DNA from 3 places in the Cellulosimicrobium sp. BMG9.22 genome. Region 3 is predicted to be linked to each of the others. Evidence: predicted binding sites of a transcription regulator. Region 3 holds the regulator's gene; each other region holds the start of a gene.

Region 1 (9,857 bases), on a different contig from region 3:
CGAACCCGGACCCGATCGCGCGCTCCCGGTCCTGCCCGTCGGTCCGCAGCTGGTCGACGGCGCCCGGGAGCGCGAACTGCGACCCGCCGAGGTGCTCGACGAAGTACCCGCGCCGCGCCGCGCCCGTCGCCTCGAGCTCGGTGAGCACCCGGTAGACCGGGCGGAACGACCCGGCGACCCCCTCGGCGGGCGCGACGGCGCGGGTGAGCACCCCGTGCCGGTCGAGCAGGACGCGCGCGAGCGCGTGCGCGCGCCGCGTCGGGTCCTCCTCGCGCTCGGGGAGCGCCGACCACCGCCCGCCGCCCCCGCGCAGCGTCGTGTCCGGGGAGACGCGCGGGCGCATCCCGGCGAACCGCGACCGCCCCATCGGGCGCGCGCGAGCGGGCGCACGCGGTGCTCGGTGGACCCCGCCGGTCGTCCCGAGCCGGCTACGCAGCGCTCCCAGCCCGTCGTTCGTCACGTGCCCCGACCACACGAGGTCCCACAGCGCGTCGAGCGTCGCCGGCACCTCGGCGTCGGCCCGCTCGGCCAGCACCGGCAGGAAGAAGCCCCCGGACCCGCGGAGCAGGTCCAGGAGGGCCGCGTGGAGCCCGTCGGCGGGCAGCTCGCCGGGTTCGGGCAGGGTGAGCGGGGCCCACTCGGCGAGGTGCAGGCTCACGAGACCGTCTCCTCCGCCGGAGCCGGGCAGGGCGTTGTGCCCGCACCAGACCACCTCACCGGTCGTGGTGAGCTCGTCGAGCATCGTCGGCACGTAGTCCGTCACGCGAGCGGGGAGCACCAGGGTCTCGAGCGCGGACGCAGGCACCGCCGCGCCGGAGAGCTGTTCGACGACGCGCAGCACGCCGTCCAGGCCGCGCAGGGCCCCGAGGCCCTGCCACCGCGGCAGGAAGACGCCGAGCGTCTCCGCCGGGACGGGCTCGACCTCGGCGCGCAGGGCGGCGAGCGAGCGACGGCGCAGCACGCGCAGCACCTCGGCGTCGCACCAGTCGTCGCCCGTGCCGCCGATCGACTCCGGGCGCAGCCGACCGCGCACGACGAGGCGCGCCGCCTCGAGCCGCTCGAGCACGCCCAGCACGACGGCGACGCCCAGGCCGAGGCGCGTCGCGACGTCGTGCGTGGTGAACGGGCCGTGCGTGCGCGCGTGGCGCCGCACGAGATCGCCGAGCGGGTCGGGCACCGGTTCGGTGAACACCTCGGAGATCCCGACGGGCAGGGCGACGCCGAGAGCGTCGCGCAACCGTCCGGCGTCCTCGACGACGGCCCACTGCTGCGCCCGCTCCGCCGGCACGCCCGAGAGGCGCACGCGGATCAGGCGGCGCGCGGCCTCGAGCTCGCGCAGCCACTCCGGAGCGGCGGCGCGCACGTCCTCGCGGGTGCGGTCGGCGGCCTCGTCCGCGGTGAGGGGTCCCTGCCGCCGCAGGACGTCCCACAGGTCCTCGGCGTGCCGGGCGCGACGGTCGGGAGCGAGCGCGCCGAGCTCGGCCTCCGTGCGTTCGATCTGCTCGGGGTCGAGCAGGTCCGCGAGCTGGGCGGTGACACCGTCGCCACCGAGGAGCTCCGCGAGGAGGGCGGGGTCGAGCGACAGCGCGGCCGCACGGCGCTCGGCGAGCGGGGCGTCGCCGTCGTAGAGGAACTGGGCGGTGTACCCGAACAGCAGCGACTGCGCGAAGGGCGACGGCGTCGGGGTCGTCACCTCGACGAGACGCACCCGGCCGGCGGCCAGGTCGCGCATGAGCTCGGTGAGCGCCGCGACGTCGAAGTCGTCCTGGAGGCACTCGCGCGCCGCCTCGAGCACGACGGGGAACTCCGGGTACTGGGACGCGACCGAGAGGAGCTGGGCCGAGCGCTGGCGCTGCTGCCAGAGCGGCTGGCGCCGGTCCGGACGGCGGCGCGGCAGGAGCAGCGAGCGTGCCGCGGCCTCGCGGAAGCGCGAGGCGAACATGACCGACCCGCCGAGCTCGTCGCGCACCGCCTCGAGGACGTCGTCGGGGTCGAGCAGCAGGTCCTCCACCGGGACGACCTGGGCATCCGTGCCGAGCCCGCCGGCGCCGCCGTCGTTCGCCCCCTCCAGCCACGAGTCTCCCGTGTCGGGCAGGCGCAGCACGATGCCGTCGTCGGCGTGCATCGCCGCGGCGTCCACCCCGTACCGCTCGCGCAGGCGGGCGGCGAGCACGAGCGCCCACGGCGCGTGCACCTTCGCGCCGTACGGCGAGTGCACGACGACGCGCCAGTCGCCGAGCTCGTCCCGGAACCGCTCGACGACGACGGTCCGGTCGTCGGGGACGCGGCCGGTCGCGGTGCGCTGCTCCGTGAGGTAGGCGAGCAGGTTGTCGGTGGCCCACGCGTCGAGGCCGGCGGCGCCCAGGCGCTCCGCGGCCGCCTCGGGGTCGCGCGCCGCGAGCGCGTCCGTCTCGCGCACCCACGCGCCGAGCGCGCGCCCGAGCTCGGCCGGGCGACCGGGGGAGTCGCCCTTCCAGAACGGCAGGCGGCCCGGGATCCCGGGGGCGGGCGTCACGAGCACGCGGTCGGGCGTGATGTCCTCGATGCGCCACGTGCTCGACCCGAGCGTGAACGTGTCGCCGACGCGCGACTCGTAGACCATCTCCTCGTCGAGCTCGCCGACGCGCTTGCCGCCGCGCGGCGCGCGCCCGCCCGCGGTGTCCGGGTCCCCGGCGACGCCGCCCGTGGCGGAGTCGGTCGCGAGGAACACGCCGTACAGCCCGCGGTCGGGGATCGTGCCGCCGCTCGTCGCCGCGAGCCGCAGCGCGCCGGGACGCCCGGTGAGCCGTCCGGACGCGCGGTCCCACACGATGCGCGCGCGCAGCTCGCCGAAGTCCTCGCTCGGGTAGCGCCCCGCGAGCATGTCGAGCACCGCGTGCAACGAGGCGTCGCCGAGGTGCGCGTACGGCGCGCTGCGCCGCACGACCGTCGCCAGCTCCGCCACCGTCCACTCGTCGACCGCGACCATCGCCACGACCTGCTGCGCCAGCACGTCGAGCGGGTTCGCGAGCACGTGCAGCTCCTCGATGCCGCCCGTGCGCATGCGCTCGGCGACGACCGCCGAGGGGATGAGGTCGCCGCGGTGCGTCGGGAACACGACCCCGTGCGACACCGCGCCCACCTGGTGCCCGGCGCGCCCGATGCGCTGCAGCCCCGACGCGACCGACGGCGGCGCACCCACCTGCACGACCAGGTCGACCGCGCCCATGTCGATGCCGAGCTCGAGGCTCGACGTCGCGACGACGGCCGGCAGCCGCCCGTCCTTGAGCTCGGTCTCCGTGCGCGTGCGCTCCGCGCGGCTCATCGACCCGTGGTGCGCCCGCGCGATGACGGGCTCGATCCCCGAGCTCGCGCCGGACTGCGCCTGCACCTGCGCCGCGGTGACCGTGCTCGGGTCGAGGACCTGCTCGCCCTGACGCTCCGCCCAGAGCTCGTTCATGCGGGCGGTGAGGCGCTCGGCACCGCGGCGCGAGTTCGTGAACACGAGCGTCGACCGGTGCTCGGCGACGAGGTCCACCACGCGCTCCTCCACGTGCGGCCACACGGACGGGCGGGGTGGTCGCGGACCGGAGCCCGAGGACGGCCGCGACGTCGCCGGTCCCGACAGGTCGGGCTCGCCCGGCGGCAGCGGGGGGAGCCCGGCGTCCGTGCCCGGGCGCGCGCCGCCGTCGGGCAGGACGGCGGACGCCGCCAGGTCGGCGAGGTCCGGGACCGGGACGACGACGTCCACCTCGATCCGCTTGCTCGACGGCGGCTGCACCACGACGACCTCGCGCCCGCCGTCGGCCTCCGGGCGGTGCCCGCCGAGGAACGCCGCGACCGCGTCCACCGGGCGGACCGTCGCGGACAGCCCGACGCGCTGGGCGGGCGGGCGCTCCTGCGACTCGAGGAGTGCGTCCAGCCGCTCGAGCGACACCGCGAGGTGCGCGCCGCGTTTCGTCCCCGCGACCGCGTGGATCTCGTCGACGATCACGGTCTCCACGCCCGCGAGCCCTGCGCGCGCCTGCGACGTGAGGACGAGGAACAGTGACTCCGGCGTCGTGATGAGGATGTCCGGCGGATGTGTCGCGAGGCGCCGGCGCTCGCTCGTCGGCGTGTCCCCGGTGCGCGTGCCCACGACGACGTCCGGCACGTCGAGGCCGAGGCGCACGGCCGCCTGCCGGATGCCCGCGAGGGGCGAGCGCAGGTTGCGCTCGACGTCGGCCGCGAGCGCCTTGAGCGGTGAGACGTACAGGACCCGGCAGCGCTGCTCACGCGCGTCGACGTGCCGGTCCACCGGCCCCGCCATGATCCGGTCGAGCGACCAGAGGAACGCCGCGAGCGTCTTGCCCGACCCGGTCGGTGCGACGACGAGCGCGTGCCGGTCGCCCGACACCGCCTCCCACGCCCCCGTCTGCGCCGGTGTCGGCGCGTCGAACGCACCGGAGAACCACGCGCGCGTGGGCGCCGCGAAGCGCTCGAGGGGGTCGGTGGTCACCCTTCCATTGTCGCCACCGCCACCCACACGCGCCGCGGGACGGTCGACGGGGCGACCCGAGGTGCGTCTCGGGGTCAAGGCCGTGGCAGGCTGGGGCGGTGCGCTACCGCGAGTTCTGGCAGCTGGTCGACGAGGTCTTCGGCGACGCCTACGGGCGCACGCTCGCGCGCGACCAGGTGATCACGGCGCTCGGCGACCGCACGGCGGCGCAGGCCATCGAGGACGGGATCGAGCCGCGTCTGGTGTGGCACGCCCTGTGCGACGCGCTCGACGTCCCCGACGCGCGCCGGTGGGGCCACGACGAGCACCGCCAGGCGCCGCCGGCGCGCTGAGCGGGTGTGGCCGGGGTGACGGACGCGTGCCGCCCGGGCGGCGCGCGGCGTGCTCGACCATGATGGCCGCATGACCTCCCCGTCCGGTCCGACCGGCCAGTCCGTGAGAGCGGCACGCGTCACCGCCGCGGACGTGCGCGGGGCCGCGTGGTCCCTCGTGTCGACGGCCGTCGGGCTGGGCCTGGCGATCGCGGTCGTCCCGGGCGTCGAGGTCGCGAACCCCTGGGCGCTCGCGCTCGCGGCGCTCGCGGTCGGGGTCGGGGACGTCGTCGTGCGCCCCACGCTGCGGGGCGTCGCGCAACGGTTCGGCGTGGTGGGCGCGCTCGTGTCGGGGATCGGTGCGCAGCTCGTCGTCGCGTGGGTCGCGCTGACGTACCTGCCCGGGTTCCGGAGCGGCTCGTGGGCCGACGTGCTCGCCGTGCTCGTGCTCGCCGCGGTCCTCATGGCTCTCGGCCGGTGGCTCGTGGGCGCGAGCGACAACGAGTACGTGCTCGGCGACCTGCTGCGGCGCGCGCGACGGCAGGCGGGAGTGCCGGGCCGGTCCGCGGACGCCGCCGCAGCGGACGGGGAGCGCCCCGCGGGCCTGCTCGTCGTCATGCTCGACGGCGTCGCGCGCCCCACGCTGGACTACGCGCTCCAGGCCGGTCTCGCCCCGACCCTCGCGCGCTGGCTGTCCAGCGGCAGCCATCACCTGGCGACCTGGTGGGCGCGCGTGCCCGCGACGACCCCGGCGTCCACGATCGGCCTCCTGCACGGGTCGACCGAGCACGTCCCGGCGTTCCGCTGGTGGTCGCGCGAGCTCGGCCGGCTGGTCGTGACGAACCGGCCCGCCGACGCGGCGGCCGTCGAGGCGCGCACGAGCGACGGCGCCGGGCTGCTCGCCGGCGGTGGGGTCGCGGTCTCGACGATGTTCTCCGGCGACGCCGCCACGAACCTCCTCGTCATGAGCCGCGCGACGTCGGGGCTCGGGCCCGGCCAGATGTTCGTGCGCTTCTTCGCGAGCCCGTTCGTGCTCGTGCGCGCGGTCGTCGTCGCGCTCGGCGAGCTCGTCAAGGAGCTCTACCAGGGGTGGCAGCAGGCCGTGCGCGGGGTCGAGCCCCGGGTCTCGCGCCTCGGCTGGTACCCCGTGCTGCGTGCAGCGACGAACGTCGTCCTGCGCGACCTCAGCACGACGCTCGTCGCCGAGCAGCTGGTGCGCGGCGCGCCGGTCGTGTGCGTCGACCTGGTGGACTACGACGAGATCGCGCACCACGCCGGCCCGCTGCGCCCCGAGTCGCTGCGCGCGCTCGAAGGGCTCGACCGTGTCGTCGGGCTGTGGGAGCAGGTCGCCGCGGCCTCCCCCCGCCGGTACGACGTCGTCGTGCTGTCCGACCACGGCCAGTCGCTCGGGTCGACGTTCGAGCAGGTCGTGGGCCGGTCGTTCCTCGACGAGGTCCGGCGTCTCATGGCCCTCGACGACCCGCTCCCCGCGCGCGGCGAGCGGCCCGCGCACGCCGAGGGGCGCCGTCGTGCCACGGCGCCCGACAGCGAGGAGTGGGGGCCCGCGAACACCGCGCTCAACGCCCTGCGTCCCGGCGAGGACCGCGAGGGGAGCGGGCGGATGCTCGTCGGGCCCGACCGGACCGAGCGCCAGGCGGGCACCGAGGAGTCGGACGCCGTCGTGCCCGAGCTGCCGGAGGTCGCCGTCGTCGGCTCCGGCAACCTCGGGATGGTCTGGTTCCCGCGTGCGCCTCGCCGGCTCACCGGGAGCGAGGTGCGCGAGCGGTGGCCGGCGCTCGTCCCGGGGCTGCTCGCGTGCCCGGCCGTCGGCGTCGTCGTGACGCGCGGGGCGGACGGGTCCGTCGTCGCGCACGGTCGAACCGGGCGGCACGACCTCGGCGCCGGTCAGGTGGACGGCGACGACCCGCTCGCGCCGTACGGGTCGCGCGCTGCGGCAGACCTGCTGCGCGTCGCACGGCTCGAGGACGCGGGCGACCTCGTCCTCGTCTCGCGCGTCGACGACGTCGGGATGGTGCACGCGTTCGAGGGCCTCGTCGGGTCGCACGGCGGACTGGGAGGCGCGCAGAACGAGGCCGTGCTCGTCCATCCCGCGCACCTCGCCCTGCCCGCCGGCGAGCTCGACGACGTCGACGGCGAGCCGATGCTCGTCGGCGCCGAGGCCGTGCACCGGCGCCTCGTGGCCTGGCTGGAGGACCTCGGCGTCCGCCCGCGCGCGGGTGCGACCGACGGTTCGCGACGGGACGGTGGCGCGGCGTGAGGGCGGCGGCCGGCGGCGCGCCGGGCGTGACCGTGACGTGGCTCGGGCACTCGACGGTGGTGGTGGACGCCGTCGGGCCCGGCGGCGCCGTCCGGCTCGTCACGGACCCGCTCCTGCACCGCCACGCCGGTCTCCTGCGCCGCCGTGGCGACCGGCCGGCCGGGACCTGGCGCGGGAGCGACGCCGTCCTGCTGTCGCACCTGCACCACGACCATGCGGAGCTGCGCTCGCTGCGGCTCCTGGGGGACGACGTCCCCGTCCTCACCGCGCCCGCCAACGCGCGCTGGCTGCGCGGCCGGGGGCTGCGCGGCGTCGGGCTGGACGACGACTGGCGGCCGGTGGGTGACGCGGCCGCGGGCGTCGCGGTCCGGCTCGTGCCCGCCGTGCACGGCCACCGACCGATGCCGCACCGGCCCAACGCCGCGAACGGCCACCTCGTCCGGGTCGGCGCCGGTCCGGAGTCCGGCCCGTCCGAGGGCCGCGTGCACGCGGGCGCTCGTCCCGACGGCGGCCTGCGGCTCTGGGCGGTCGGCGACACCGAGCGCTACCCCGGCATGGTCCACCTGCCCGAGCGGGCGGGCGGCCCGGTGGACGTCGCGCTCGTGCCCGTGTCGGGGTGGGGGCCGCGGCTGTCCGGCGGGCACCTGGGCCCGGTCCAGGCGGCGCGGGTCTGCGCCGAGGTGGGGGTCCGTGTCGCGATCCCCGTGCACTGGGGGACGCTGCACGCGCCGGGCGGGCGCGACCTGCCTCGGGGGTGGATGGACCATGCCGGCGCCGCGTTCGAGGCGGCGGTCCACCGCGAGGCGCCGGGGACCTGTGCCGTGGTGCTCCGGCCGGGGGAGTCGTGGTCGTCCGAGCCCGTCGAGGCCGTCGAGACGTGAGCATCCGCCCCGGAAACGTGCGGAACGAGGGCGGATGCTGACTTCTCGGCGAGGACAGGACACGCCGAGGATCACGTGGGGGCGAATCGAACACGTGTTCGGCTAGAGTTGTGCACAGCCGCTCGTCGCGACGGTGCCCGCACGGGTTTCTGGGCGACGATCCACAGGGTCGCGGTGCGTGTCGGTGGCTGCCCGTACTGTCGGGCCCGACGAGAACGACAGACCTGAACCGTCCGGGGTCGCGGACCCCGACGCACAAGAGCACGGCGATCCGGAACGCACCGGGCGCCCCGTCCACGAAGGTGACCGACATGCCCGCACCCGCAGACCGCGACAAGGCGCTCGAGGCCGCACTCGCCCAGATCGACCGGAGCTTCGGCAAGGGCTCCGTCATGCGCCTCGGCGACGAGGGCCGCGCCCCCGTCGAGGTCATCCCCACCGGATCCATCGCGCTCGACATCGCGCTCGGCATCGGCGGCCTGCCGCGCGGGCGCGTCGTCGAGGTGTACGGGCCGGAGTCCTCCGGAAAGACGACCGTCGCGCTGCACGCCGTCGCGAGCGCCCAGCGCGCCGGGGGCATCGCGGCGTTCATCGACGCCGAGCACGCGCTCGACCCCGACTACGCCAAGAAGCTCGGCGTGGACACCGACGCCCTCCTCGTCTCCCAGCCCGACACGGGGGAGCAGGCGCTCGAGATCGCGGACATGCTCATCCGCTCCGGCGCGCTCGACATCATCGTCATCGACTCGGTCGCGGCGCTCGTGCCCAAGGCTGAGATCGAGGGCGAGATGGGCGACAGCCACGTGGGCCTGCAGGCCCGGCTCATGTCCCAGGCGCTGCGCAAGATCACCGGCGCGATGAGCTCGACGGGCACCACCGCGATCTTCATCAACCAGCTCCGCGAGAAGATCGGCGTCATGTTCGGCTCGCCCGAGACGACGACCGGTGGCAAGGCGCTGAAGTTCTACGCGTCCGTCCGCCTGGACATCCGGCGCATCGAGACGCTCAAGGAGGGCACCGACGCGGTCGGCAACCGCACCCGCGTCAAGGTCGTCAAGAACAAGATGGCCCCGCCGTTCAAGCAGGCCGAGTTCGACATCCTGTACGGCGTCGGCATCTCCCGCGAGGGCGGTCTCATCGACATGGGCGTCGAGCACGGGTTCGTGCGCAAGTCCGGCTCGTGGTTCACCTATGGCAGCGACCAGCTCGGCCAGGGCAAGGAGAACGCGCGCTCGTTCCTGCGCGACAACCCCGACCTCGCGAACGAGCTCGAGAAGAAGATCAAGGAGAAGCTCGGCGTGGGCGCGAAGGTCGACGCGCCGGCCGACCCGGCTGCAGGGGCCCCGGTCGTCGCGGATGCGGCCGCGGCTGCCACCGTTCCGGCGGCGGGCAAGGCTCCCGCGGCGGCCGCCAAGGGGAAGAAGTCGCCGTTCTGATCCGGACCGAGCACACGGGGCCCGAGCAGGTCGAGCCCGAGGACGCCGCGTCCTCGGACGGGCTCCGGAACGAGACCGGGCGCCGCGCGGGCCGCAAGGCCACCGCGCGGCGCCCGCGCCCGTCCCTGCCCGAGCTGATCGAGCGGGGCGAGATCTCTGACGCCGAGCTCGCCGAGCGCGCTCGGGAGACGGCCCTGCGGATCCTCACGGCCGCCCCGAAGAGCCGGACCGAGCTCGCTCAGTCGCTCGCTCGCAAGGGGTACCCGGAGCACGTCGTGCTGCCGCTCCTCGACCGGTTCGAGGGGGTCGGTCTCGTCGACGACGCTGCCTACGCGGAGATGCTGGTGCGCACGCGGCACTCCGAGCGGGGGCTCTCGCGCCGTGCGATCTCCGCCGAGCTGCGTCGCCGCGGCCTCGACCCGGAGGTCAGCGGGGTCGCGCTCGAGCAGGTCGACGACGACTCCGAGGTCGACG
Region 2 (9,857 bases), on a different contig from region 3:
GAGCTCGGACTCGCTATCGACGATCGTGCCAGAAGCGGGTCGTAGGCCCGCGAAGGTGCATTCCCTGCGGTCTTTCTCAACGCCCACCACCTCCTCGACCAGCTTGAGGCACGGCTCCTGCGCGTCGCACGCCACCGCCACGGCCTTTCTGAGGTCGACCAGCGCATCGTCAATCTGCCGGGTCGTCTGGGTGAAGGGCGGAATCTTCACCGGCGACGGGATCGCTCCCCCACCGCCACCGGAGTCTCCACCGCGCGATCGATCCCGTGCCGCATCTCCTCCGCCTCCGCCTCCGCCTCCGCCGCCGCGGTCGCCGCCAGGAGCGTCGCTGGTCGAGGTGTCGCTCGTCTCGACGCCGCCGTCCGCGACGGCGGGCCGTTCGCCACCGTCGTCTCCGGCGGGGCTCGGCCGTGCGCAGCCCGACAGCCCCAGGGCCGCGAGGAGCACGACGGCGACAAGGACGTTCGAAGAGCTCTGTGACGGTCTCATGATCGCCTCCCCTGGAATGTGTGGCGTCCGGCACTCTCCTGGAGGGAGCGCCGTGCGCGTCGGCATGATGCGCTGTCGGCTTCTCGTCGTGCGACGGGCGCGACCCGTCAGTGGAAGTCGCGCGACGTCGTCGCGACCTGCAGCGAGAGCGGGGCGAGGTGCTCTGCGACGAGGTTCGTCGCGCCGTCGGCCCGCTCGAGCCGCCCGCGCACGACGAGCGCCGCCGACCCGCGCGCGACCTTCCGGAACCGCTGCCACAGCCCGGGCGAGCACACGACGTTGAGGATCCCCGTCTCGTCCTCGAGGGACAGGAACGTCACGCCGCCGGCGGTCCCGGGCCGCTGACGGTGCGTGACGACGCCGCCCACAGCGACCCGCGACGGCGGGTGCGGCCGTGTCCCCGGCACCTCGCCCGCCGCACGCTCGGCGTCGTCGACGCGCTCGATCTCCCGCGACACCTCGACGGCGCCGACGACGGTGAGCACGCCCGCGGCGGTCAGTCCGTCGCGCACGTACTGGGTCGGGTAGGAGTCGGCGGACACGCCCGTGGCCCACACGTCGGCGACGGCGGTCTCGACGTCGGTCATGCCCGGTAGCTCGGGGGCCTCCACGCCGACGCTCACGCCCGCCAGTGTGCCCGGGCCCTCCTGCGCGAGCGCACCGGCGGCCCACAGCGCCTCGCGCCGCGTCACGCCGAGGCTGTCCGTCGCCCCCGCGGTCGCGAGGCCTTCGAGCTGGGCCGTCGTGAGGTCGACGCGCCGCACGAGGTCGCGCAGGTCGCGGAACGCCCGCCCCTCCCCCGCGGCGCCGTCGTCCGACGACGCACCGACCGGCCGTGCCACGCCGTCGTCCACCGTCCCCCGCGCCGCGACGACCCGCTCGGCCGCCTCCTTGCCCAGCCCGCGCACGCTCGCGAGCCCGAGCCGCACCGCGAGCGTCAGGTCCGGCTCCGGCCCGAACGCCGGGTCGATCCGCACGGCTCCACCACCGGGAGAGGGGGTTGGTGGGGACCGCCGAGGGCCGTGGTCGGGCCTGGCGGGAGGACCCGAGGAACGAGGGTCCGGAGGGTAGGCCCGAGCGCGGTCTCCACCCTCTCCTTCGTACGCCGACACCCGCTCGACCGTCGCCTGCACCTCGGACGCGTTGACGTCCGGGCGCAGCACGGTCACGCCGTGGCGCCGGGCGTCGGCGACGAGCGACTGCGGCGAGTAGAACCCCATGGGCTGCGCCGCGAGCAGGCCCGCGTAGAACGCGGCGGGGTGGTGCACCTTGAGCCACGAGCTCGCGTACACGAGGAACGCGAACGAGTACGCGTGCGACTCGGGGAACCCGAAGTCGGCGAACGCCTTGAGCTTGTCGTAGATCTCCTCGCGCACCGCGGGGTCCGTGACCCCCTTCTTCTCCATCCCCTCCATGAGCCGACCGCGCAGCTCCTCCATGCGTTCGACCGACCGCTTCGACCCCATCGCCCGGCGCAGCTGGTCGGAGTCCTTGGGCGAGAAGCCCGCGACGTCGATCGCCATCTGCATGAGCTGCTCCTGGAACAACGGCACACCGAGCGTCTTGCCGAGCGACTTCTCCAGCAGCGGGTGCAGGAACGTCACCTTCTCCCGGCCCCGCGCGCGGTTGATGTACGGGTGCACGGACCCGCCCTGGATCGGCCCGGGACGGATCAGCGCGACCTCGATGACGATGTCGTAGAACTTTCGCGGGCGCAGCCGCGGCAGCGTCGCCATCTGCGCGCGCGACTCGACCTGGAACACCCCGACGGTGTCGGCCGCGCACAGCAGGTCGTACACCGCCGGGTCGTCCTCCGGCAGCGTGTGCAGCTCGAGGTGCGACCCCTCGTGCCGCTCCACGAGGTCGAACCCGATCCGCAGGGCCGTGAGCATCCCGAGCCCGAGCAGGTCGAACTTCACGAGCCCGGCGTCCGCGCAGTCCTCCTTGTCCCACTGCAGGACCGTGCGCCCCTCCATGCGCGCCCACTCGACCGGGCACACCTCGATGACCGGCCGGTCGCACATGACCATGCCGCCCGAGTGGATCCCCAGGTGCCGCGGCAGCCGCAGCATCCGGTCCGCCAGGTCGAGCACCGCGTCCGGGATCTCCCCCTCCTCCGCCGCCGACGGCGGCCGGTGCGCGGGCACGACGTCGTGCGTGTCGTCCGAGCGCAGCGCCCCCTCGATCTTCGGGTCGTCTCCGGCCGGGGTACCACGGTCGTGGTCGCCTCCGGCCGGGGGGTGCGGACCGCGCTCGGGCCTACCATCCGGACCCTCGTCCCTCGGGTCCTCCCGCCAGGCCCGACCACGGCCCTCGGCGCTCCGCACCCCCCGCCCTCTGCCGGGCCCGTCGCCCTGGTCCTCGGCGAGCGGGTCGACGACGCGCGGCCGCCGCGCGCTCCGGCCGCTCAGGTCGGGCGACCAGTCGCCCGAGGTGCCGGTGCGTGGGGAGGTGGGGTCGTCGTCACGCGAGGCGCCGCCTCGGGAGGCGCCGGTGCGTGGGGAGGTGGGGTCGTCGCGCGCGGCCGTGGTCGGGTCTGGCGGGAGCGGGCCGAGGAACGAGGCCCGCGGATGGTAGGCCGCGCGCGACGACCCCACCTCCCTCCCAGCCGAACCCACCGAACCCGACCCCACGTCACGAGACCCCCACAGCGCCGCGACCCGCGCGTCCTTCTGCGCGGTCTTCGAAGCGATCGCGCGTTCCTTGGCCGCACGGTCGGCCGCGGGCGACGACGGGTCGGGGCCGCGCAGGGAGCCCCAGCGCTCGATGGACTTGCTCCACGCGTCGGCCTGCCCGACGTCGTACCCGAGCGCGCGGGCGGCGTCGCGCACGGCGGACTTGGGCCGGTAGGAGATGACGTTCGCGACCTGCGCGGCGTGCGTGCGCCCGAACTTCGCGTAGACGTGCTGGATGACCTCCTCGCGCCGAGCGGACTCGATGTCGACGTCGATGTCGGGCGGTCCGTCGCGCTCGGGCGCGAGGAAGCGTTCGAACAGCAGCCCGTGCTTCACGGCGTCGACGGCGGTGATGCCGAGCGCGTAGCAGACGGCGGAGTTCGCGGCCGAGCCGCGGCCCTGCGCGAGGATGCCGTGGACGCGGCAGAACTCGACGAGGTCGTAGACGACGAGGAAGTAGCCGGGGAAGTTCAGGTCTTCGATGACGCGCAGCTCGTGGTCGATCTGCGCCCACGCCCCCGGGATCCTCTCCGCCTCGCGCGGCCCGTAGCGGTTCTCGCCGCCGCGGCACACGAGCTCACGCAGCCAGGTCGCCTCGGTGTGCCCGTCCGGCACGGGGTACGGCGGGAGGTCGGGCGCGACGAGGTGCAGGTCGAACGCGCACTCGTCCCCGAGCGCGGCGGCCGTCGCGACGGCCTGCGGGTACCGGTGGTGGCGCGCGAGCATCTCCGCCGCCGAGCGCAGGTGGGCCGTCGGGGCGCCGGGCAGCCACCCGTCCATGTCGTCGAGCGAGGAGCGGGCGCGCACGGCCGCGAGCGCCCCCGCGAGGTCGGCGTCGTGCGGGCGGGCGAAGTGGGCGGCGGTGGTCGCGACGAGCGGGAGCCGGGCGTCGGCGGCGAGGTCGGCGAGCGCGGCGTGCAGGTCGGCGTCGCGCGGGTCGTCGGTCGTGGTGATCTCGACGGCGACGTTGTCCGCGCCGAAGACGGCGACGAGCCGGTCGAGCTCGCGGCGTGCCTCGGCGCGCCCGGAGGTGACGAGCGCGCGCCGGACGGCGCCCTTGCGGCACCCGGTGAGCACGAGCCACTGCCCGGCGGCCTCCTCGCCGAGCGTGTCGAGGTCGTAGCGGGCGGCGCCCTTGGTCCCGGTCGCGAGGTGCGCGGTGGCGATGGCGCGCGACAGGTTGCGGTAGCCCTGGGGGCCCCGCGCGAGGGCGAGCAGGTGGGTCGATCGGGGGTCGGGCACGCCGGTGGGCGGGTCGAGGACGGGCACGCCGGTGGGCGGGTCGAGGACGGGCGCGCCGGCGGGCACGGGTGCGGGCAGGTGCAGCTCGGCGCCGAAGACCGAGGGCAGCCCGACCTTGCGCGCGGCCTCCGCGAACCGCACGACGCCGTACAGGCCGTCGTGGTCGGTGATCGCGAGCGCGGACAGCCCGAGCCGCGCGCCCTCGGCGGCGAGCTCCTCGGGGTGGGACGCGCCGTCGAGGAAGCTGAACGCGGAGTGGGCGTGCAGCTCGGCGTACCGGGGGGCGGTCGTTCGGTCAGTCATAGAGCCCCTCCACGGTCCAGCGCCCGCGCGTGCTCGCGAGGAGCAGCCCGCGGCCGTCGTCGAGCAGCACCTGCACGTGCACGCGGCGCCGGGGCGCGGGGGTCCACCAGCGCTCGGCGAGCGGCCAGGGCCCCGCCCAGTCCACGACCGCGGCGTCAGGGTCGTCCGGACCGGGCCACCGCACGCTCGCGGGCTCGCCGCTCATCGCGAGGCGCGCGTCGACGACGACGGGCCGCCCCGCGCCGTCGAGCACGACGACGTCCTGCGGCTCGACCGGGACGACCGCCGGGGCGGGGCTCGGCAGCGCGCCGGGCCACGGCAGGGCGGGGTCGCGCGGGCGCGCGACGTCCTCCCCGAACGGCACGAGGTGCAGGCGGTCGGTCGCGTCGCGCCCGCCCTGGACCTGCACGCGAAGGACGGCGTCGCCGCCGAGGATGCCCTGCACGCGGCCGAGGGCGCGGTGGGCGCGCGCGTCCTCGCCGCTCGACGCGCCCCACAGGCGCGGCTGCTCGGCCCCGGCGGGGACGACCTCCTCGGCGGTGAGGGACAGGCGGGCGAGCGGCGCGGCGTCGGGCACGACGCTCGCCCCGCCGGGCGAGCCCTCTCCCCCGCCGCGCCGCGCGGACCGGGCGGCGCGCACGCTCGTCGTGGTGAGCCAGCCCTCGAGCTGCCAGCGCACCTTGTCGGTGAGGCGCGCGGGGCTCATCGCACCCGGCCCGTCGAGGCGCCACGTGCGCTCGAGGTCGTCCCCCTCGGTGGTCCGGGCGGTGATGCGCAGCCGGCCGGCGACGAGGGACCGGGCGACGAGCTGGTCGTGCAGGTCCTCGGCGAGGCGGCGCGCGGCGAAGGTCGCGACGTCGACGCGCTCGGCGGGCGGGTCGAGCTCGGCGCTCACCGCGACGTCGGCCTCGACGCGGCGGCGCGCGGGCGGGCGCAGGTCCTCGCCGCGCGCGAGCCGGTGCGCCCACGCGCCGAGGTCGCCGAACCGGCCCTCGACGGTCGCGGGCGGCAGCGCGGCGAGCGTCCCGAGGGTGCGCACGCCGAGCCGGCCCAGGAGGTCGACGAGCTCGTCGATCGCGACGGCGGCGTCGGGCCGGGCGGCGACGTGCACGAGCTCGCGCGCGGGGCGCGGGGCGAGGAACGCGGGCGACCCGCCGGACGCGACGACGGCGGACGCGCGCGCGGCGAGCACCGCGGCGAGGATCCCGTCGGCGACGCCCACCTGGCACTCGTGCCCGGTGTGCTCGGCGACGCGCGCGACGAGCGCCTCCGCGAGCGCCGCGTCCGACCCGTGGTAGCGGCTGGCTCCGGACGCCGGGAGGAGCAGCAGCCCGGGGCGCGTGATCTCCAGGCCCGCGACGACCGTCTCGGCCGCGAGCGCGACGGGCTCGAACTCGCGCGCGTCGCGCGCGTCGTCGACGTCGAGCAGCTCGAGCTCGGGGCAGCACTCGCGGGCCCGACGGCGGCGCATCCCCCGGCGGACGCCGTGCGCTCGCGCGGTGGCCGAGACGGCGACGACGCGGCGGCCGTCGTGCGTCACGGCGGGGACGTGCGCGGGGACGTCGCGGACCGCCATCGCGGCGAGCACCGGCCAGTCCGGCACCCACAGGGCGGCCGTCCGGGTCGGGGTCGCGGTCATCCGACGAGCCTCAGCCCGGGACGGTCGGCGCGGTCCTCGACCTCGGTGCGGTCGACGGCCTCTCCCGTGCGCACGGCGGCGCCCGCCTCGACGACGGACGCGGCGTCGGGGAGCGTGCCGCTGCGCTCGGCGAGGAACGCCGGCCAGTCCTCGTGGCCGAGCGGCAGCTCGACCACGACGCGGGCGGGGCGTGCGGCGCCCCCGCGGCCCGCACGCTCGACGACGAGCGAGCGGCGCCGCAGCCAGCCCGCCCCGTGATCCGCCCCGGACCACCGGCCGCCCGTGACCGTGAGGGCGACGTGCGCGCCGGGCCACGCCGCGGCGGCGACGAGCAGCGCCCCGCGCTCCTTGGCGCGCGCCGCGAGGCGGCGACGGTCGGTGTCCGTGAGGGCGGCGTCGGGCCCGACGACCACGACGTCCAGCCCGTCGACGAGCGCAGCGATCGCGAGCGCCGCGTCCGGGCCGGGGCGCGGGACGAGCACGACGCGGTCGAGGTCCGCCCCGACGTCGGCGGCCGCGAGCAGCCCGACCGCCGGGAACCCGACCGCGGCGGTCCACGCGCCGGACCGGGAGGGCCGCGCGACGAGCGCGAGCAGGAGGCTCGTCGAGCCGCGCACGGCGAGGACGGTCCCGCGCTGCAGGGCGCCGAGCGGCAGGAGCGGGGCGAGCGCGTCGTGGACCGGCCAGACCCGCTCGTCCGGCATCGCGTCCGGCACGACCGCCCCGGCGCGGGAGCGGGTGGGCACGGGGTGCGGACGCGCGGACGACGGCGCCGTCGGCGCGACAGGGTCTGCCGACAGGCCGGCCGGGACAGGGACAGCGACCGGGCGGTGCCGACGGACGCCGGTCCGCTCCTCCGCACGCCGTAGCGTGACGCGGGCCTGCTCGGCCTTGTCCTGCCGGACCCGCTCCTCCGGTGCGGAGCTCGTCCGCTCGGCCGGGTCGGCGAGAACGGTCATCTCGCCTCCCGGTGGTGCTCGGACCGGCGCACGGACACGCGCCGAGGATGCACGGAGGAGTCAAGCCGACACTCCGCCAGTCGAACAGATGTTCGAACATTTCCAGTGAACGACCCCTACCGTGGGGGTGTCAACTCCGCAGGTCGCCACCGTCTGCTTCGTCCGAGATGCCCACCCCAACCCTCGATCCCCACTCGAAGGTTGCAGGAACCCTCGACCTCTACCTCAGGGCCACCCGCCTGGTCGACGAGGTGGCAGGCTGAGGGCATGGATGCCCGCGCCACCCTGCCCACGCTCGGCTCGCTCACCTGGGAGCCCGCCCTCGACCATCTCGACCTCGTGGCCCCCGTGACCGCCGACGCGCTGCGCCGGTGGGCCGAGGCCGACCCCGGCGTCGCGTCGCTCGTCGCCGTGACGGAGATCGACCCCGGCCTCGCGGACACCGCGACGCTCAACGACGCGTTCGACCTGCCCGTCGAGGCGTCGGCGAACTGCGTCGTCGTGGGTGGCGCGCGCGGGGGCGACGAGCGGGTGGCCGCCGCGGTCGTGCGCGCGCACACGCGCGCCGACGTCAACACGCGCGTCCGCAAGCTCCTCGACGTGCGCAAGGCGTCGTTCCTGCCGACCGAGCGGGCGACGGCCGAGTCCGGCATGGAGTACGGCGGCATCACGCCCGTCGGGCTGCCCGCGGGCTGGCGCGTGCTCGTCGACGCGCGCGTGGTCACCGACGGCGAGCTCGCCCTGATCGGCAGCGGGGTCCGCCGATCGAAGCTCCTGCTCCCGGGCGCGCTGCTCGGACGCCTGCCGGGCGTCGAGGCGGTCGAGGACCTGGCCGTCCCCGCCTGAGGTCCCGGCTCATGCCGGGAGCACGGCCACCTGCTCTCGGGCGTGCCGGCCGGCGGAGACGATCTCGTCGACGACCGCGACGGCGAGGTCCGCCGTGGACAGCACCGCACCCGCGTCGTCGGACGACAGCACCGGCGAGGCGGTGCGGTACCGGCCCGTGCGCTCGGCCGTGTCGTCGAGGTAGGTCGGCGGGGGCGTGAGGACCACCCAGTCCAGGTCGACCGACCGGCGCAGGGCGACCAGCTCGCCCGCCCGGGCCGCGGAGAACTCCGTGACCTGGGGAGGAGTTCCCGGCGTCTCGAAGACCATCGACCCGTCCGGCACCCGGAGCGTCGTCCCGACGCCGATGACGACGAGCCGCCGCACGCCGACCTCGGCGAGCCCGTGCGTGAGGGCGCTGATCGCACGCGTCGAGAAGTCGTGCGGCTCGCCGGTCAGGGCGAACGCCGCGTGGACGACGACGTCCGCCCCCGGACGAGCCCGCTGATCGACGCGCTGTCGGTCACGTCACCCGCGACGGCTCCCGCGGGGTCGCTGTCCGGGCGCGACGTGCGCACGACGGGCACGACGTCGATCGTCCTCCGCCGCGCCTCGTCGACGACCCGACGTCCCACTCTTCCGGCCCCACCGAACACCACGACCCGCATGCCAGTCCTCCACGTCCGTCACGCACCCGGCTCTCGGGCGCCGCTCGGAGACTAGGGAGCGGGCACGTGGTTACCGCAACGTGACCGCCCGGGCACCCTAGGATCGACGGTGTGACCCCGCGCCCCACGAGATGCGACGTCGTCGTCCCGATCGGGTATCGCCGCACCTGGGTGCCCATGGTGCTCAGGCGGCTCGCCGAGCGGCCGCACCGCTTCGGCGACCTGCGGCGATCTCTCGACGGTGTTTCCGCGAAGGTGCTGAGCGAGACTCTCGCGAGCATGCAGCGCGACGGCCACGTGCATCGCACGGACCACCGCGAGACGCCCAACACGGTGGAGTACTCCCTCACACCGCTCGGGGCGTCGTTCCTCGAGCCCTTGGACGCGCTGTGCGCGTGGAGCCGGCAGAACCTCTCCGCCGTGCACGACGCCCGGGACCGGTTCGACGACGTGCTCGACGAGGGCGCGCCGCTCGCCCACGGCGCCTCCACGCCGTGACGGGCATCACGACGTGAGGACGACGAGCTCCTGGGTCGCGCGCGTCATCGCGACGTAGCGGTCGACAGCCCCCTCGAAGCCTTCGCCGAACGCGTGCGGGTCCACGAGCACGACGAGGTCGAACTCGAGGCCCTTGGCCGTCTCGGGCGTCAGCGACCGCACGCGGGACGTCCGGTCGGACGTCCCGCCAGTCGCCGTGGCGAACGTCTCGACGAATCCGGCGCCGGCGATGACGCACGCCGTCCCGTCGGTGTGCTCGGCGAGCCAGGCGTCGAGGATCGCGTCGAGGTCGGCGACCGTCCCGTGGGCGACCGGCACGCCCGTGCTGCGCACCGACGTCGGGACGTTGGCGTCGGGGAGGGCGGCGCGGATCACGGGCTCCGCCGCGGCCATGACCTCCTGCGGCGTGCGGTAGTTGACGTGCAGCGACGCCTCGGCGACGCGATCGAAGCCGACGCGCTCGAGGCGCTCGCGCCACGTCTCGGGGAACCCGTGCCGCGCCTGCGCCCGGTCCCCCACGACCGTGACGCTGCGCGACGGGCAGCGGCTCAGGACCATC
Region 3 (9,857 bases):
GGTCGCTCGCCCAGACGGCCGTGGCATGGGCGTTGCGCGACGAGCGCGTGACGTCCGTGCTCCTCGGCGCGAGCTCGACCCAGCAGCTCGACGAGAACCTCGCGGCGCTCGAGGTTCCTCCGCTGACCGCGGAGGAGCTCGGCGCGGTCAGGGCGATCCCCGCGGACAGCGGCATCAACATCTGGGCCGCCCGGTCGAGCGACCTGTAGGCGGCGTGGTCAGCGCGCGGACGCCGCTTCCTCGACGTGGTCGTCGGGACCGGGGCCCTCCCCGCCGGGACCTTCGCCGCCGGGACCTTCGCCGTCGGGACCTTCGCCGTCGAGGGCGTCGCCCGACCCGGACGCCGCACGCCGACGCTCGGCCCGCTCGACCCGCAGCGAGGTGATCGCGCTCTCGAAGTCCTCGAGGGAGTCGAACGCCTGGTAGACGCTCGCGAACCGGAGGTAGGCGACCTCGTCGAGCTCGCGCAGCGGGCCCAGGATCGCGAGACCGATCTCGTACGCGTCGAGCTCTGCGCTCCCGCTCGCGCGGATCGTCTCCTCGACCCTCTGCGCCAGGACCGCGAGATCGTCCTCGTTGACCGGGCGACCCTGGCACGCCTTGCGGACGCCGTTGACGATCTTCTCCCGCGAGAACGGCTCGGTGACACCCGATCTCTTGACGACGGACAGGCTCGCGGTCTCGATCGTCGTGAACCGGCGGTTGCACGCCGGGCACTGGCGCCGGCGACGGATCGACGCGCCGTCGTCGGAGGTGCGCGAGTCGACGACTCGGGAGTCCGCGTGGCGGCAGAACGGGCAGTGCATGGGCGGGCTCCTCCGCGGGATCACGCCGGCGCCGTCGGCGTCGGCGCGTCGAACGTAAGCCGTCGCGGTGCGCGCGTGCAACACGCGGAACGGAAGGGGCTGACCGCGGGCGGCAGCAGAACGGGGGCGGTCGATTCCGACCGCCCCCGTCGGGACGCCCCCGTCCCCATCTCGCGCGTGTCTCGCCTCACGCGCGTCGACGTGCGCAGGAGTCGCGGTGGACCGCGTGCTCCTCGCCTCTCGCCCAGCCCCCCGGCCCGGCGTGTGAGGTGATACTAACTTAGGTCACCCTAATCGTCTCCGCAACCCCCCGAGCCCCACTCGCCGCCAGCGCGAGACGTGTCCTCGGTCACATCCGGCGCGCAGGGGCGGCGAGCAGCCCGACCCGCGTCATGCGCCATCGACCGGCAGGAGCACCCGCTGACCCACCTGGAGCCCTGCCGACGGGAGCTCGTTCAGCTCGACGAGGCCGCCGACGACGTCGCGGAGATCCTCGCCCGGGTCGGCGACGGCGGCGGCGAGACCCCACAGGGACTCGCCCGCGGACACCACGTGGACCCGCACCTCGACGGGTTCACCGGGCGCACCCGCCACCGCGGAACCGACCCGGGCGGCGAGCAGGGCGACCAGCGCGACGAGCACGACGAGCACCACCCGCCCTCGGCGCGTGAGGCGAAGCCGACCGCCGGGCGCCCGACGGCTCTCGCGCGAGACGGCCGGCCCGGACGCCGGCAGCGTGATCGTGCTCATGTCTTCTCCGTCCCGGCTCGTGGGGCGGATCGCCTTCCCCGGTCGATCCGCCCCGCGAGCCCCGTCGTGCGTCCGCCGACGAGGCGTCGGTCGAACACGTGTACGTCGAACATCTGTACGAAGGTCTATCACGAACGGCCGACGGAGTCGAGACATGCTCGAACAGATGTTTGATTCGTGTCGCGCTCTCCCCTAGCCTGGGGTCAGGTCGGTTCGCCGGACATGTCCACACCTGGACGCTCCGGCACGGCCGAACCCGGGGCGCTCGTCCCGGGTGAGGGTGGCCGGGAGCCCGCAGTCGAGCTCCGCGGCCAGCGACGGACGAGGGCGGAGCGGACCATGGCGGGACGAGGCACGGACAGCGCACGGGGGCTCGCCGAGGTGCGTGAGCTCCCGGACGGCTCGGCGGGGGGCGACGGGCTGACGCCGCGCCAGCGCCTCGTGCTCGAGACGATCAGGGCGTGCGTCGAGCAGCGCGGCTATCCGCCCAGCATGCGCGAGATCGGCGAGGCGGTCGGCCTGACGAGCCCCTCGTCGGTCAAGCACCAGCTCATGACGCTCGAGCGCAAGGGGTACCTGCGCCGGGACCCGAACCGGCCCCGGGCCATCGAGGTCGTCCAGCCCGACGACTCCCGCCGCGCCACCGCGCTCCCCGGCACGTCCTCCCCGCCGGAGTACGACGAGGCGCACCCGGCCCCGTCGTACGTGCCCGTCGTCGGACGGATCGCCGCAGGCGGTCCCATCCTCGCCGAGCAGCTGGTCGAGGACGTCTTCCCGCTGCCCCGCCAGCTGGTCGGCGAGGGCGAGCTGTTCCTCCTGCGCGTGCAGGGCGACTCGATGATCGACGCCGCGATCTGCGACGGCGACTGGGTGGTCGTGCGTCGGCAGCCGGTCGCCGAGAACGGCGAGATCGTCGCGGCGATGATCGACGGTGAGGCGACGGTCAAGAGCCTGCGCCGCGCCGACGGGCACGTCTGGCTCATGCCGCGCAACGCCGCGTACGACCCGATCCCCGGCGACGACGCGCAGGTGCTCGGGCGCGTCGTCTCGGTGCTGCGCAGCCTCTGACCACGACGAGGGCCGGGTGGCCGACTACGGCTACCGGGCCCTCGGTGGGCTCAGCCCGCGGCGCTCAGAGTCCGAAGCGCCGGGCGACGCTCCTCAGCGAGTCGGCCGACGCGCGCAGGCCCGCGAGCTCGTCGTCGGAGAGCGGCACCTCGATGCGCTCGACCGCACCGCGCCGGTCGACGAGGGTCGGCAGCGACAGGCACACGTCGTCGATGCCGTAGTCGCCCTCGAGCAGCGACGAGACCGGCAGGAGGCGGTGCTCGTCACCGAGCACCGCCTCGATGATGCGCGTCCCGGCGAGCCCGACGGCGTAGTTCGTCGCACCCTTGCCCTCGATGATGCGGTAGGCCGAGTGGACGACCTCGTGCGCGATCTGCTCACGCACGTCCGCCGTGAGCGGCGTCTTGCCGCCGAGCCCGGGCCAGTCGAGGAGCGGTGTCCCGCCGATCGTGGCGGAGCTCCACAGGGGGATCTCGGTGTCCCCGTGCTCCCCCGCGATGTAGGCGTGGACGTTCTGGACCGCGACGCCGCAGTGCTGGGCGACGAGGAAGCGCAGCCGTGACGAGTCGAGCACCGTCCCGCTGCCGAACAGCTGCTGCGGTGGGAGACCGGAGACCTTGAGCGCCGCGTAGGTGACGATGTCGACCGGGTTCGTCACCATGACGTAGGTCGCGTGGGGGGCGACCTCGACGAGTCCCGGCAGGATCGTGCGCACGAGCCCGATCGTCGCCTCGGCGAGATCCAGGCGCGACTGGCCGGGCTTCTGCTTGGCACCCGCCGTCACCACGACGACGTCCGCGTCCGCGCAGACCGCGACGTCGTCCGAACCCTCGACGTGGGCCATCGGCATGAACTGGATGCCGTGCTGGAGGTCGAGGACCTCGGCCTCCACCTTGGCGCGGTTGACGTCGAGCAGTGCGACCGTCCGTGCCGCACCGCGCATGAGCGCCGCGTAGGCGAGGGTGGACCCGACCGCTCCGGCTCCCACGATCGCGAGCTTGGTGGTGCGCGCGCCGCCCGCCGCGCGCGCGGTCGGTCCGGTGGCCTGCGAGGACGTGCTCGTGGTCATGTCGTCTCCGTGTCGTGGCTGGTCGTCGCTGGTCGTCGCTGAGGCGTTCAGCCTAGGGCGACGAGACGCTGGAGCGCAGCGGTGGCGACGTCACGGTCGGTCGTCTGCCAGAAGCCGGGCATCGAGCGGGTGAGGAACGTGCCGTAGCGTGCGGTGACCAGTCGCGGGTCGAGCACCGCGACGACGCCGCGGTCCTGGGTCGAGCGCACGAGCCGCCCGGCACCCTGCGCGAGCAGCAGCGCCGCGTGCGTGGCGGAGACCTGCATGAACCCGTTGCCGCCCGAGGCCTCCACGGCTCGGGCGCGCGCGGACTTCACCGGGTCGTCCGGACGGGGGAACGGGATCCGGTCGATGAGGACGAGCTGGCAGGACGGTCCCGGCACGTCGACCCCCTGCCACAGCGACAGCGTGCCGAAGAGGCACGTCGCCGGGTCGGCGGCGAACTCCTTGACGAGCGTCGGGAGCTGGTCGTCGCCCTGGCACAGGATCGGCACGTCGAGGCGCTCGCGCATCGCCTCGGCCGCCGCGACCGCGGCACGCCGCGACGAGAACAGCCCGAGCGTGCGACCTCCCGCGGCCTCGACGAGCGCGGCGATCTCGTCGAGCTGGTGCTCCGTCGCCGCGTCGCGCCCCGGGGTCGGCAGGTGCTTCGCGACGTAGAGGATGCCCTGGCGCGCGTAGTCGAACGGGCTGCCGACGTCGAGGCCGCGCCACCGCGGCGCGTCCTCGTTCTCGCCGTCGGCCCCGCCGCCGAGCCCGAACGTCCGCGCGACGGGGTCGAACGTCCCGCCGAGCGCGAGCGTGGCCGAGGTGAACACGCCCGTGCGTTCCGCGAGCAGATGCGTGCGGATCAGCCCTGCGACGCCGAGGGGCGCGGCGTGCAGGCGGCTCGCGCCCTCCCCGAACCGGTCGGCCGACCACCCGCCCTCGCCGGGGCGGGAGCACCACAGCACGTCGTGGCCCGTGGGGTCGGCGGCCATGCGCTCGGCGACCTCGAAGAGCTGGAGCATCGTCGACTGCGCCATCTTGAGACCGGTGTCGGGTTGTGCGGGCTTCGTGACGCCCGTCTCGGGCTTGAGCGACGACAGCACCTCGCGCGCCGCGTCGCGCACGGCGGCCACGGCCGTGCGAGCGTCCTCCGGCAGCCCGTCCGGGAACCGCTCGGCCGGCAGCGCGCCGACGACCGTCCCGAACGCCGCCGACGCCGCGTCGAGCGCGTCGGTCTGCACGCCGGCGTGCCGGCGAGCGAGCCGGGCGGCGCTCTCGATCGCGGGCACGGACAGGTCCACGGTCGCCGCCGCGGTCACGCGGTCGGCCAGCTCGTGCGCCTCGTCGACGACGAGCACGTCGTGCTCGGGCAGGACGCCGGGCGAACCCATCGCCGCGATGCCCAGCATCGCGTGGTTCGTGACGACGACGTCGGCCTCGCGCGCCGTGGCCCGCGCGCGCTCGGGGAAGCACTCCGCGAGCAGCGGGCACCGCTGGCCGAGACACTCGAGGGCCGTGACGGACACCTGTCGCCAGGCCTTGTCGCTCACGCCGGGCACGAGGTCGTCGCGGTCCCCCGTCGGCGTCTCGTCGGCCCACTCCCGCAGGCGCACGACCTGCTCGCCGAGCGCCGCCGCACTCGTCCCGCCCCGGGCGGCCGGGTGGTCTGCGGCACCCGCGGACTCGCCGGGCAGGTCGAACAGCGTGGGCTCGTCGACCGGGTAGCCGCCCGCGATCTTGTGCACGCAGAGGTAGTTGTGCCAGCCCTTGAGCAGCGCGATCGACGCAGGGCGCGGGAGACGGTCGGCGATGGCGTCCGCGACGAGCGGGAGGTCGCGCGTGATCACCTGGCGCTGGAGCGCGAGGGTCGCCGTCGAGACGACGACGCGCTCGTCCGTCGCGACCGCGTGCCGCACGGCCGGGACCAGGTAGCCGAGCGACTTTCCCGTGCCGGTGCCCGCCTGGACGACCAGGTGCTCGGTGCCCTCGATCGCCGCGGTGACGGCAGCGGCCATCGCGTGCTGCCCGTCGCGTCGTGCGCCACCGAGCCGCTCGACCGCGAGGTCGAGGAGCGCGTCGACCTCGGGCACCGGCGCCGCGGCCGGTGCCGTCTCGCCGACCTGTCCGGCGTCGTCCGCAAGGTCGGCGTGGTCCACGACGGGTCGGGCGGAGGCACGGGAGGGGGGCACCCACCGAGTCTACGGTCGCGCACCGACGCGCCGTCGGCCCCCTGTGGACGCCGGCCCACGAGGGCACGCGCGGATCGACCCCGGGTCGGTGTGCCGGCCCGGGGTCGTCCTGTGCGTGCGTCAGACTCCGGCCGCGGCTCCCGTGAGCTCGGCCGCGAGCGCCTCGGCGACACGACCCCGCAGGAGCGTGCCCTCCGGCGTGTGCTCCTCGTGGTCGATCTCACCCTCGGTGTGCACGCGGTGCACCAGGTCGCCACGGTGGTAGGGCACGACGAGGTCGATCGTGACGTCGGGGCGCGGCAGCTCGAGCGCGATGAGCTCGCGCAGCGCCGCGATCCCCTCGCCCGTGTGCGCCGAGACGACGACGGTCCGCCGCTCGCGCCGACGGATCCGGGCGATCGTCTCGGGGTCCGCGACGTCGGCCTTGTTGAGGACGATCACCTCCGGCACCTCCTCGACGCCCGGGATGTCGGCGAGCACGTGGCGCACCGCGGCGATCTGACCTTCGGGGTCCGGGTGCGACGCGTCGACGACGTGCAGGAGCAGGTCGGACTGCCCGACCTCCTCGAGCGTCGAGCGGAACGCCTCGACGAGCTGGTGCGGGAGCGCGCGGACGAAGCCGACGGTGTCAGCGAGCGTGTAGACGCGCCCGTCCTCGGTGCGCGTGCGGCGCACGGTCGGGTCGAGCGTCGCGAACAGCGCGTTCTCGACGAGGACGCCCGCACCCGTGATCGCGTTGAGCAGGCTCGACTTGCCGGCGTTGGTGTACCCGGCGATCGCGACGGCGGGGACGGCGTGCCGCTTGCGCGACGCGCGCTTCGTCTCGCGACCCGGAGCCATGGCCTGGATCTCACGGCGGAGCTTGGCCATGCGGTTGCGGATGCGCCGCCGGTCGAGCTCGATCTTCGTCTCACCAGGACCGCGCGAGCCCATGCCCGCGCCGGCGCCGCCGACCTGGCCACCGGCCTGGCGGGACATCGACTCGCCCCAGCCGCGCAGGCGCGGCAGGAGGTATTCGAGCTGGGCCAGCTCGACCTGGGCCTTGCCCTCTCGCGACTTCGCGTGCTGGGCGAAGATGTCGAGGATCAGCGCGGTCCGGTCGATGACCTTGACCTTGACGATGTCCTCGAGAGAACGCCGCTGCGAGGGCGCGAGCTCGCCGTCGATGACGACCGTGTCCGCGCCCGTCGCCGCGACGACGTCGGCGAGCTCCACGGCCTTGCCGGACCCGAGATAGGTCCCCGGGTCGGGCTTCGCCCGCCGCTGGATGATGCCGTCGAGCACCTGGGAGCCCGCCGTCTCGGCGAGCGCCGCGAGCTCGCGCAGGGAGATCTCCGCCTCCTCCGCGGACGACGGCGCGCCGTCCTCGCGCGGGTCGGAGCCCGGGCTCCACAGCCCGACGAGCACGACCTTCTCGAGGCGCAGCTGCCGGTACTCGACCTCCGTGACGTCCTGGAGCTCGGTGGACAGGCCCGCGACACGCCGCAGCGCGCTGCGCTCCGCGAGCTCGAGCTGCTCGCCGTCGTGCTCCGCGTGGACCGTGCCGCCCTCGGCGCGCGCCGTCCCGGCCCGAGCGAGCACCCGTGCCACGACGTCGCTCGCGATGTCCCGCGTCACGCCGGTCGGCTCGTCCTGAGCCGCGGTGGGGTTCGCTGGGGTCTGGGTCATGTGCCGCCTTCCGTCGGTGCCAGGCGCTCGTGCGCCCGGTGGTAGAACAAGCGTGGCACGGGAAATCGTCCCGGAGCCACCGGATTCCACGGGTGCCGCGTAGGATCACCCGTCGTGACCGACGAGCACGACCACTACTTCACGGCGCAGCCGGCGTCCGCCGCCGAGCGGCGCACGATCTCCGTGCGCCTCGCGGGACGCGACGTCGAGGTCGAGGTCGCCCCCGGCGTCTTCTCCGCCGGGCGGCTCGACCTGGGCACGCAGGTGCTGCTCCGCACGGTCCCGCCGCTCGACGACGTGCTCGCCGCGCGCGACGACGACGCACCCGCGCACGTGCTCGACCTGGGCTGCGGGTGGGGGCCGGTGGCCCTGACGATGGCGGACCAGGCCCCGGACGTGACGGTCTGGGCCGTCGACGTCAACGAGCGCGCGCTCGACCTCGTGCGCCGCAACGCCGAGCGCCTCGGGCTGACCAACGTCCGTGCGGTCACGCCGCACGAGGTGCCCGACGACGTCGCGTTCGCCGCGATCTGGTCGAACCCTCCGATCCGGGTCGGCAAGGATGCCCTGCACGCGATGCTCCTGCACTGGCTCCCGCGCCTCGCGCCGGGCGCGGTCGCGCACCTGGTGGTGCAGCGCAACCTCGGCTCGGACTCGCTCCAGCGCTGGCTCGCCGAGCACCTGCAGCCCGGCCTTCCCGGCGCGAGCGTCGAGCGGGCCGCGAGCGCCAAGGGCTTCCGCGTGCTCGAGGTCCGCGCCCCGGCCTGAACCGCACCGGCCCCCACCGCACCGGCCGCCCGCGACCGCCGTCAGACGGAGGCCTGCGCGTCCTGGTCGCTCGCCGTCCCGGCGTCGCTCGACGCCGAGGCGGTCTCCTCCTCCTGCGCCGGCGCCACGGGCACGTCCTCGGAGGAGGCCGTCGGGGACACCTCCTCACCCGCGTCGCCGGCGCTCAGGACGACCGGCTCGACGGGCGCGACGAGCGCGGCGAGGTCGACCTCGCCGGAGTGCACGAGCTCGGCCGGACCGGCGAGCTCGACGCGGTCGCCCTCGAGCGCCCGCACGCGGACGGTCCCGCCCGGGACGTCGACGAGCCACGTGTCGGGCGCGTCCGGGCCGCCCCAGACGCGCACCGCGAGCGCCGCCGCGCACGCACCCGTCCCGCACGACGGCGTCTCCCCCACCCCGCGCTCGTGCACGCGCATCCGCACGCGCCCGACGACCGTGCCGTCGTCGGCGGTGGTCTCCCCCAGCGGGACGACGAGCTCGACGTTCGTCCCGTGCACCGGGTGCGGCTCGACGACCGGGGGCGCCGTGAGGTCGGCGCGCTCGAGGACGTCCTCGCGCGCGACGGCGAGGACGGTGTGCGGGTTGCCGAGGTCGACGCTCAGCGCGGGGCGCGGGACGTCCCAGCCCCGGACGACGACGGTCGCGTCGTACCCGTCGTGCAGCGCCGGGCGGCCGCCCGGCAGGAACCACGGGCCCATGTCGACGGCGAACCAGCCGTCCGCCTCCTTGCGCACGCGCTTCACGCCCGCGCGCGTGCCGACCGGGACCTCGGTGCCGCCCGCGAAGCTCACGAGGCCCAGGCGCTCGGCGAACGCGGCGAACACCCGCACCCCGTTGCCGCACATCTCGGCGACCGAGCCGTCGGCGTTGCGGTAGTCCATGAACCAGATGGCGTGGGGGTCCTCGGCGAGCACGTCGCGCGACTCGGGCACGAGCGCGGTCGGGACGAGCCGGATGACGCCGTCGCCACCGATGCCGCCACGACGGTCCGCGAGAGCGCGCACGAGCTCCGGCGTGAGGTCGAGCTCGCCCTTCGTGTCGGCGAGCAGGACGAAGTCGTTGCGGGTGCCGTGGCCCTTGATGAACCGGGTGCGCGTCATGAGCCCAGACTACGGCGGACGCGCGCCCTCGTGTCCGCTTCGTCCCGCTCGTTCGGCGGCGGCGGACCTGCCGCCCCTGCCGCGTCGGCGGCGCGCACGGCGGCGAGCGCGTCGGCCAGGAGGGTCGGCGACTGCGCGTCGAACCAGTGCACGCGCGGGTCGCGCCCGAACCACCCCATCTGCTTGCGCGCGAGGCGGCGCGTGTTCGCGGTCACGGCCTCGCGCGCCGTCCGCTCGTCGCTCTCGCCGTGCAGGTACGCGAGCACCTCGGCGTACCCGACGGCGCGGCGCGCCGTGCGACCCATGCCTGCCGCCGCCAGCCGGCGCACCTCGTCGACGAGCCCGTGCGACCACATCCGCTCGACGCGCCCGGCGACCCGTGCGTCGAGGACCGCGCGGTCGCAGTCGAGCCCCACCTGGACCGTGGGGC

What was found. The regulator LexA, encoded in region 3, represses DNA repair genes until DNA is damaged. The targets are predictions, from matches to a motif close to TCGAACANNTGTTCGA.
Region 1: recA (recombinase RecA) is a predicted target of LexA. The motif match lies at 8,034-8,049, and genes of this name have one in related genera.
Region 2: imuA' (DnaE2-dependent mutagenesis accessory factor ImuA') is a predicted target of LexA. The motif match lies at 7,388-7,403, and genes of this name have one in related genera.

What each region holds. Positions count from the first base shown of each region.
Region 1 is NZ_JBZGBY010000008.1:114,626-124,482, forward strand. It holds gene AC4H2H_RS08430 (Lhr family helicase) at 1-4,477, opposite strand, end outside; gene AC4H2H_RS08435 (DUF3046 domain-containing protein) at 4,576-4,809, shown strand; gene AC4H2H_RS08440 (alkaline phosphatase family protein) at 4,880-7,066, shown strand; gene AC4H2H_RS08445 (MBL fold metallo-hydrolase) at 7,063-7,947, shown strand; gene recA (recombinase RecA) at 8,259-9,383, shown strand; gene AC4H2H_RS08455 (regulatory protein RecX) at 9,659-9,857, shown strand, end outside.
Region 2 is NZ_JBZGBY010000002.1:243,174-253,030, forward strand. It holds gene AC4H2H_RS02940 (hypothetical protein) at 1-210, opposite strand, end outside; gene AC4H2H_RS02945 (PHP domain-containing protein) at 597-4,709, opposite strand; gene AC4H2H_RS02950 (DNA polymerase Y family protein) at 4,702-6,348, opposite strand; gene imuA' (DnaE2-dependent mutagenesis accessory factor ImuA') at 6,345-7,307, opposite strand; gene AC4H2H_RS02960 (YbaK/EbsC family protein) at 7,575-8,153, shown strand; gene AC4H2H_RS02965 (NAD(P)-dependent oxidoreductase) at 8,163-8,591, opposite strand; gene AC4H2H_RS02970 (NAD-dependent epimerase/dehydratase family protein) at 8,588-8,800, opposite strand; gene AC4H2H_RS02975 (winged helix-turn-helix transcriptional regulator) at 8,912-9,298, shown strand; gene helR (RNA polymerase recycling motor ATPase HelR) at 9,305-9,857, opposite strand, start outside.
Region 3 is NZ_JBZGBY010000017.1:7,571-17,427, reverse strand. It holds gene AC4H2H_RS12465 (aldo/keto reductase) at 1-209, shown strand, start outside; gene nrdR (transcriptional regulator NrdR) at 219-806, opposite strand; gene AC4H2H_RS12455 (LysM peptidoglycan-binding domain-containing protein) at 1,197-1,556, opposite strand; gene lexA (transcriptional repressor LexA) at 1,896-2,624, shown strand; gene AC4H2H_RS12445 (L-lactate dehydrogenase) at 2,689-3,693, opposite strand; gene AC4H2H_RS12440 (ATP-dependent DNA helicase) at 3,741-5,837, opposite strand; gene hflX (GTPase HflX) at 5,991-7,538, opposite strand; gene AC4H2H_RS12430 (class I SAM-dependent methyltransferase) at 7,653-8,306, shown strand; partial or broken gene dapF (diaminopimelate epimerase) at 8,528-9,427, opposite strand; gene miaA (tRNA (adenosine(37)-N6)-dimethylallyltransferase MiaA) at 9,424-9,857, opposite strand, start outside.